2 regions of the Variovorax sp. LARHSF232 genome follow, and region 1 is predicted to be linked to the other one. Evidence: riboswitches for the same ligand, from Rfam matches in the RefSeq annotation. Region 1 holds a riboswitch; the other holds the start of a gene.
The links. Region 1 has a riboswitch for S-adenosylhomocysteine ahead of metH (methionine synthase). Riboswitches for the same ligand answer to the same signal wherever they lie in the genome.

Region 1 (4,201 bases):
GTTGCACTGAAGCACGACGGTGACGATGTTCTTGCCGATGTCGTGCACGTCGCCCTTCACGGTGGCGATGATGATCTTGCCCTTGCTGCGCACGTCGCGGCCAGCCGCTTCGTCCTGGCGCTTTTCTTCCTCGATGTAGGGGATGAGGTGGGCCACCGCCTGCTTCATGACGCGCGCCGACTTCACGACCTGCGGCAAAAACATCTTGCCCTGGCCGAACAGGTCGCCCACGACGTTCATGCCGTCCATCAGCGGGCCCTCGATCACGTTGAGCGGACGGCCACCCTGCGCGAGGATGGCCTGGTAGGCCTCTTCGGTGTCGGGCACGATGAAGTCGGTGATGCCATGCACCAGCGCATGCGCGAGGCGCTGCCCCACCGACACGGGCGCTTCGGGCGTGCCGCGCCAGTCGTTCTTCTTGCTGTCGTCCTTGGCCGCGCCCTTGGCCGACTCGGCCACTTCCACCAGGCGCTCGCCAGCATCGGGGCGGCGATTCAGCACCACGTCTTCCACCCGCTCGCGCAGGGTGGGCTCCAGGTCATCGTAGACGCCGACCATGCCGGCGTTGACGATGCCCATGTCCATGCCCGCCTTGATCGCGTGGTACAGGAATACCGTGTGGATCGCTTCGCGCACCGGGTCGTTGCCGCGAAAGGAGAAGCTCACGTTGCTCACGCCGCCCGACACCTTGGCGCCCGGCAGGTTGGCCTTGATCCAGGCCGTCGCCTCGATGAAGTCGACCGCGTAGTTGTTGTGCTCCTCGATGCCGGTGGCCACCGCGAAGATGTTGGGGTCGAAGATGATGTCTTCGGGCGGAAAGTCGACCTCGTCGACCAGCACGCGGTAGGCGCGCTCGCAGATCTCGATCTTGCGCTGGTAGGTGTCGGCCTGGCCTTTCTCGTCGAAGGCCATCACCACCGCGGCGGCGCCGTAGCGGCGCAAGAGCTTGGCGTGGTGCTTGAAGGGCTCGACGCCCTCCTTCATCGAAATCGAGTTGACGATGCCCTTGCCCTGGATGCAGCGCAGGCCGGCCTCGATCACCTCCCACTTGGAGCTGTCGATCATGATCGGCACGCGCGCGATGTCGGGCTCGCTGGCGATCAGGTTCAGGAAGCGCACCATGGCCGCCTTGCTGTCGAGCATGGCCTCGTCCATGTTGATGTCGATCACCTGGGCGCCGTTTTCCACCTGCTGCCTGGCCACCGCCAGCGCCTCCTCGAACTGGCCGTTCAGGATCATGCGGGCGAAGGCCTTGGAGCCGGTGACGTTGGTGCGCTCGCCGATGTTGACGAACAAGGTGCCCTGGCCGATCTGCACCGGCTCCAGGCCGGACAGCTTCAGGGGGGGAACAGCGGTGGGATTGGGGGACGTGGAGGTCATGGGCTCACCTGCGAATGGCGCGAACAGGCGAGCGTCGTTGCAATCGATTGAGCCCCAAGCCTGACGCCTCGCCACCTGCGGTGGCCGGGCGCTGCAACGCTCCTTGGGACCTGGCGATTTTACGCGGGCTGCGAGGCCGGCTGTGCACCGCCCATGGCGGACTTGGGCAGGCCGAAGATGCGGTCGAAGCCCCAGTTGAAGGCGAAGGTGTAGACCAGGAAGAACACCACCAGGCCCAGGTCCATCAGGAGCGCGTGCCACAGCGACACATCCAGCCACCAGGCCACCAGCGGCACCAGGATCACCACCAGCCCGCCTTCGAAGCCGAGGGCGTGGGCGACCCGGCGGGCCACGCTACGGCCCTTGACGGCCTGGCGCGACTCCCACATCTCGAACAGGCCGTTGAACACCAGGTTCCAGCAGACGGCGACGATGGAGCAGAAGATCGCCAGCGGGCCGGCATGGCTCATCGGCTGTCCCGAAAAGAGCGAGAAGCCGACGCTGGCCGCAACGATGGCGATGGCCTCGTAAAGGGTGACGTAGACGACTTTGCGCTTGATGCCTTGCATGACTTTCTCTCTCTCCATATCCAGGGGTGAAACTGGACTTTATGTGTTGTCTGCTGATATATAAAGTCATGTTCTTTCAGTTTTATTGATAGGTTGCGTCCCATGAGCCTTTCCAGCGACAACCTGCAGGTCTTCCTGGCCGTGCTCGACCACGGCTCCTTTTCGGCGGCGGCGCGGACGCTGCGGCGCGTGCCGTCGGCCGTCAGCATGGCCATTGCCAACCTGGAGGCCGAGCTGGACCTGCAACTGTTCGACCGCACCGGCCGCGAGCCGCGCCCGACCGCGGCGGCCCGTTCGCTGGAACCCCAGGCGCGCATGGTGGACGCGCAGCTCAAGGCGCTGCAGGTGCAGGCGCTGGGCCTCACGCAAGGATTGGAATCGCGCCTCACCCTGGCCATCGCGCCCGAGCTGCTGGCCGCGCCATGGAGCAGCGCGCTGGCGACCCTGGCGACCGAATATCCGCTGCTGGAAGTCGAAGTGCTGGCCGCGCCGCAGGCCGATGCCCTGGCCATGCTGCACACCGGCCGGGCGCAGCTGGCGCTGGTGTTCGAGCGCCCCAGCCTGGACGGGCGCGAGGGCTTTCAGGAAGTGACCAGCGAGACCATGGCGATCGTGGTCGCGCCCACCCACCCGGTGCTGCAGGCCGGCCACGGCGGGAAGCTGCGCGAAGAGCATCTGCACAACACGCGGCAGATCGTGGTGGCGGGGCGCGACCTCGCCACCATCGACCCGCGCTTCGTCTTCGGCCGCCACACCTGGCGCACCGACAACGCGCTGGCCGCCTTGAGCATGATCAGCGCCGGCCTGGGCTGGGGCTGGCTGCCGCGCAACCTGGCGCGGCCGCACGTGGCGGCCGGCAGCCTGGTGGAAATCGCCTTCGAGAACCTGTCGAACGAGCTGGACCTGTGGGTCGACGTGGTGTGGTCCAAGGAGCGGCCGCTGGGCCTGGGCGCGCAGCGCTTCGTGGCGCTGATGGCGCGGCGCTGATCGGCTGAATCAGTCGCGGCCGCCCTGGCCGCGATTGCCGTGGCCCTGGCCCTGGCCCTGGCCTTGACCCCGGTCGCCGCGGTCCTGGCGATCGCCGCGCTCGGCCCGGTTGCCTTTGTCGCCGCGGTCATCACCGCGATGGCCCCGATTCCCGTCGTCCCGACGTCCATGTCCGCCGCCATGGTTGTCCCATTGACGGTTGTCGCCCAGGTGGGCCGGGCGGCCGGGCGGCGGACCGCCCGGCACCACGCCAGGCCGTGGCGGGTGCACGCCCGGATCGCGCGGCGGCCGCACCTCACGGCTCGGCACCGGCACCTGCCAGGCCGGCGGCCGCGGTGGACGGAAGTCGGGTGGCGGCGGCCCAGGCCGCGGACGCCAGGCCGGCACCTGCGGCGGTGGCGGTCGCCAGCCGGCCACGGGCGGCGGTGGTGGGCGGCCGCCCCACCAGCGTGGCTCCGGATACCAGGGCCGGTCGCGGTAGTAGCGGCCCCAGTAGCTGCCGATGCTGAAGGTGACGATCGGCACGCCGATGACGGCGCCGTAGCCCGGCAGCGGCACCGGCGAGCCCTGGTAGGGGTACTCGAGGATGGCGGCATAGATCCAGCCGCGCAGGCCGTCGGGCAGCACCACGTCACACCAGCCATAGCCGCGGGTGCAGCCGATCACGTCGACGGGCTGGCCCTGGTACAGGTACGCCACCTCCGGATAGTTGTTGCCCGGGCCCGCCATCAGGCCGACGCCGGCACGGGTGAAGGCCTGCTGCGCGAATGCGGCCAGCGGCAGGGCCAACGCGCCGGCCACCAGCGCGCTGCGCATGCGCCATCGCAGGCTGATGGTTGTTCGAGTTGTTTGTTCCGGCATGGGAGGACTATGCCGCTTCGCGATAGAAGGGCTGGTGCGCAACGCTGCGTGCCGCCAGCGGCTTGACCGCATTGCCGATGGCCGCGATGTGGTCCGGCGTGGTGCCGCAGCAGCCGCCCACGATGTTCACCAGGCCTTCGGCGGCAAATTCGTGCAGGAGGCGCGAGGTCACTTCGGGCGTCTCGTCGAAGCCGGTCTCGCTCATCGGATTGGGCAGGCCGGCATTGGGGTAGCAGCTGATGAAGGTGTCGCCGGCCACCCGCGCCAGCTCCTGGATGTACGGCCGCATCAGGGCCGCGCCCAGCGCGCAGTTCAGGCCGATGGCCAGCGGCTGCGCGTGGCGCACGCTGTGCCAGAAAGCGGTGACGGTCTGGCCGCTGAGGATACGGCCGGATGCGTCGGTG
Region 2 (4,201 bases), on a different contig from region 1:
GGCGTCACGTAGCGCGGCAACTGCGACAGCTGCGGCACGAAGCGCGCGATGTTGGCCACGCCGATGCTGTGGGGCAGGGCCTGGAACATCAGCGCGTCGTTGGTGGAGTCGCCCACGTAGGCCCAGCGATCCAGCTCCGCATCCAGACTGCGCTGCCACAATTCGCGCACGATCCAGCGTGCGCCTTCCAGCTTGTTGTGCTCGCCATACCAGCCGTTGACGTGGATGCTGCTCACGGTGGCGTGCATGCCGGCGTGGCGCATGGCCAGCACCACCTTGTCGATCTGCGCGTCGGAGAGCTGCGCGAACTCGCTGTGGTCGACCGCGATGTCGCATTCGCGCCCGGCCGAATCCTCCGCGCGCCGCGCGCCGGGAATGTCCTTTTCGATCTGCACCAGCACCTGCTGCATGCGCGCATGGTTTTCGATGCGAGTCGCTTCGTCCTGCTGGTACAGGCGCCGCAGCGCGCGATGGCCCTGTGCATCCCGCGCGCCGGTGGGCACCAGCGCCATCGCTCCGTTTTCCGGCACGATGGCGTCGACCGGCCAGGTGGCGGCAAAGGCCTCGCTCCAGCCTACCGGCCGACCGGTGATGGCCACCACGTGCAGGCCGGCCGCCTTCAGCGTGCGCAAGGCTTCCACCGTCTCGGGCGGCACCTGGCCGTCGGTGCTGAGCGTGTCGTCGATGTCGGTAAACACGCCCAACAAGGCGCGGCGCTCATGCGCCGGCCAGTCGGCCAGCGGCGCCATGGGGCCGGCAGCGCTGCTCACGTGCGCCGTCATGCCGCGCTTTGCAGCGCCAAGCCGGCGTGCTCGCGCAGCGGGTGGAAGTGGATCTTGGGAAAGCGCTCCTGCGCGAGGCGCACGTCGTAGGGGCTGGTGCACAGGTAGGCCAGCGTGTCGGCGGCATCCAGCGCCATGCGCTGCGGATAGGCGTTGACGAACTCGCGCAGTTCGGCCGGCGTGTCGGCGGTGATCCAGCGCGCGCCGGTGTACTGGCAGCCTTCCAGGCGCACGTCGGCGTCGTACTCGGTCTTCAGGCGGTGCTGCACCACTTCGAATTGCAGCTGGCCGACGGCGCCCAAGAGCATCGGGCCGCCGACTTCGGGCTTGAAGACCTGGATCGCGCCTTCCTCGCCCAGCTGCGCCAGGCCCTGCTGCAACTGCTTGGTGCGCAGCGGGTTCTTCAGGATCACGGTCATGAAGAGCTCTGGCGCAAAGAAGGGCAGGCCTGTGAACTGCAGCGAGGCACCGTCGGTGATGGTGTCGCCCAGTTGCACGCCGCCGTGCGTGGTGAAGCCGACGATATCGCCCGCATAGGCCTCCTCGACCGCCTCGCGGCGCTGGCTCATGAAGGTGACGACGCTGGTGGGGCGCAGCTCTTTTGCCGTGCGCTGCACCTTGAGCTTCATGCCCGGCGTGTATTTGCCCGAGGCCATGCGAACGAAGGCGATGCGGTCGCGGTGGTTGGCGTCCATGTTGGCCTGAACCTTGAACACCACGCCGGCAAAGTCCTTGTCCTCGGGCTGGATCTCCTTGACCACCGGCTGGCGGTTCACCAGCGTCGTGCTGGTGCGCGGCTGCGGCGGCGGGGCCAGGTCGACCAGGGCATCGAGCACTTCCATCACGCCGAAGTTGTTGACGCCCGAGCCGAAGAACACGGGCGTCTGCTTGCCGGCCAGGAAGGCTTCCTTGTCCCAGGTGGGCGAGGCGCCGGTGGCCAGCTCCATGCTTTCCATGGCGGCGTCGAACTCGCTGCCGAAGCGGGCCCTGAGCTTGTCGGTCTCGGTGAGCGCAATTGCTTCGAAGTCCTGCGGGCGGCGCTCGCTGCCGGACTCGAACACCGTCATGGTCTGCGTGCGCAGGTTGATGATGCCGCCGAAGCTCTTGCCCTGGCCCACCGGCCAGGTCATGGGCACGCAGGGCATGCCCAGCTCGCGTTCAACCTCGTCGAGGATGTCGAGTGGCTCGCGCACTTCGCGGTCCATCTTGTTGACGAAGGTGAGGATGGGCGTGTCGCGCTGGCGGCAGACCTCGATCAGGCGGCGGGTCTGTGCTTCCACGCCGTTGGCCGCGTCGATCACCATCAGTGCCGAGTCAACGGCGGTGAGCACGCGGTAGGTGTCTTCCGAGAAGTCCTTGTGGCCGGGCGTGTCGAGCAGGTTGATCACGTGGTCGCGATACACCATCTGCATCACCGACGAGGCCACCGAGATCCCGCGCTGCTTCTCGATTTCCATCCAGTCCGACGTGGCATGGCGCGAAGCCTTGCGTGCCTTGACCGAGCCGGCGATCTGGATCGCGCCCGAGAACAGCAGCAGCTTCTCGGTCAGCGTGGTCTTGCCGGCGTCGGGGTGGGAAATGATCGCGAAGGTGCGACGGCGGCGGGTTTCGGAGGCGTAGGACATGGCGGGTGGGCGCGGCTGGTGGCCAGAATAGCGCTGCGCGCTCATGGGCGCGCTCAGGGCTTGGCGGGCAAAGCCCGTAATTTTACCGGGCCGGACGAAGCGTTAAAATGCGCGCTTCCGAGGAGCGTTGCAGCGCCCGTCAGGCGTGAGGCTCGGACCCCATCGCAACCACGCTCACCCGCTGTTCTCTGTCGCGGTGAGTTATCTGATTCCCCCCGATCGACGCAGCGGACTCGTTCAAACTTGTTTTGGAGCCCGTCATGAGCGCAATTCTCAAAGCCCAACCCACCCCTGTTTCCACCGTCGACCAGGCGATCGCCGACCTGTCCCTTGCCGCCTGGGGCCGCAAGGAAATCAAGATCGCCGAAACCGAAATGCCTGGCCTGATGGCCATTCGCGACGAGTTCGCGAAGACCCAGCCGCTCAAGGGCGCGCGCATCACCGGCTCGCTGCACATGACGATCCAGACCGCGGTGCTGATCGAGACCTTGCAGGCCCTGGGCGCCACGGTGCGCTGGGCCTCGTGCAACATCTTCTCGACGCAGGACCACGCCGCTGCCGCCATCGCCGCTGCCGGCACGCCAGTGTTCGCCATCAAGGGCGAGACGCTGGAGGACTACTGGAACTACACGCACTCGATCTTCGACTTCGGCCCCAAGGGCTCGAAGGGCGAAGGCCCGAACATGATCCTGGACGACGGCGGCGACGCCACGCTCTTGATGCACCTGGGCCAGAAGGCCGAGAAGGACCAGAGCGTGCTGGCCAATCCGACCAGCGAAGAAGAGCGCATCCTCTACGCCGCCATCAAGGCCAAGCTGGCCGTCGACGGCACCTGGTACACCCGCAAGTCGGCCGAGATCATCGGCGTGACCGAAGAGACCACCACCGGCGTGCACCGCCTGAACGAGATGTCGGCCAAGGGCACCTTGCTGTTCCGTGCCATCAACGTGAACGACTCGGTGACCAAGAGCAAGTTCGACAACCTGTACGGTTGCCGCGAGTCGCTGGTGGACGGCATCAAGCGCGCCACCGACGTGATGATCGCCGGCAAGGTGGCCTGCGTGGCCGGCTATGGCGACGTGGGCAAGGGCTCGGCGCAGGCGCTGCGCGCCCTGTCGGCCCAGGTGTGGGTGACCGAGATCGACCCGATCAACGCGCTGCAGGCCGCGATGGAAGGCTACCGCGTGGTCACCATGGAATATGCCGCCGACAAGGCCGACATCTTCGTGACCACCACCGGCAACAAGGACGTCATCACGCACGACCACATGGCCGCCATGAAGGACCAGGCGATCGTCTGCAACATCGGCCACTTCGACAACGAGATCGAGGTCGCCTCGCTCGAGAAGTACGAGTGGGACGAGATCAAGCCGCAGGTCGACCACGTGATCTTCCCCAACGGCAAGCGCATCATCCTCTTGGCCAAGGGCCGCCTGGTGAACCTGGGCTGCGGCACGGGCCACCCGAGCTACGTGATGAGCTCGTCCTTTGCCAACCAGACCATCGCGCAGATCGAGCTGTTCACGCGTCCCGACGCCTACCAGGCCGGCAAGGTCTATGTGCTGCCCAAGCACCTCGACGAAAAGGTCGCGCGCCTGCAGCTGTCCAAGCTGGGCGCCCAGCTGACGGTGCTGACGGACGCGCAGGCGGCCTACATCGGCGTGGACAAGAACGGCCCGTACAAGCCGGACAGCTACCGCTACTGATCGGCCGGCACGTCTTCAACGTGCGCGCAGACCAGTTGCTCGTCGAACGCGGGCTGGCCGCATCCCGCTCCCAGGCGGCGCGCCTGAT

Region 2: linked by a shared signal. The riboswitch ahead of ahcY (adenosylhomocysteinase) and the one ahead of metH (methionine synthase) in region 1 are both predicted to bind S-adenosylhomocysteine.

What each region holds. Positions count from the first base shown of each region.
Region 1 is NZ_JBIXJS010000002.1:126,781-130,981, forward strand. Features, by position in the region: gene metH (methionine synthase) at 1-1,380, opposite strand, end outside; S-adenosyl-L-homocysteine riboswitch at 1,403-1,491, opposite strand; gene ACIPRI_RS06040 (PACE efflux transporter) at 1,500-1,949, opposite strand; gene ACIPRI_RS06045 (LysR family transcriptional regulator) at 2,052-2,936, shown strand; gene ACIPRI_RS06050 (SH3 domain-containing protein) at 2,946-3,797, opposite strand; gene ACIPRI_RS06055 (homocysteine S-methyltransferase family protein) at 3,805-4,201, opposite strand, start outside.
Region 2 is NZ_JBIXJS010000003.1:69,937-74,137, forward strand. Features, by position in the region: gene ACIPRI_RS09195 (HAD family hydrolase) at 1-749, opposite strand, end outside; gene ACIPRI_RS09200 (peptide chain release factor 3) at 779-2,407, opposite strand; S-adenosyl-L-homocysteine riboswitch at 2,522-2,590, shown strand; gene ahcY (adenosylhomocysteinase) at 2,668-4,113, shown strand; gene ACIPRI_RS09210 (TlyA family RNA methyltransferase) at 4,134-4,201, shown strand, end outside.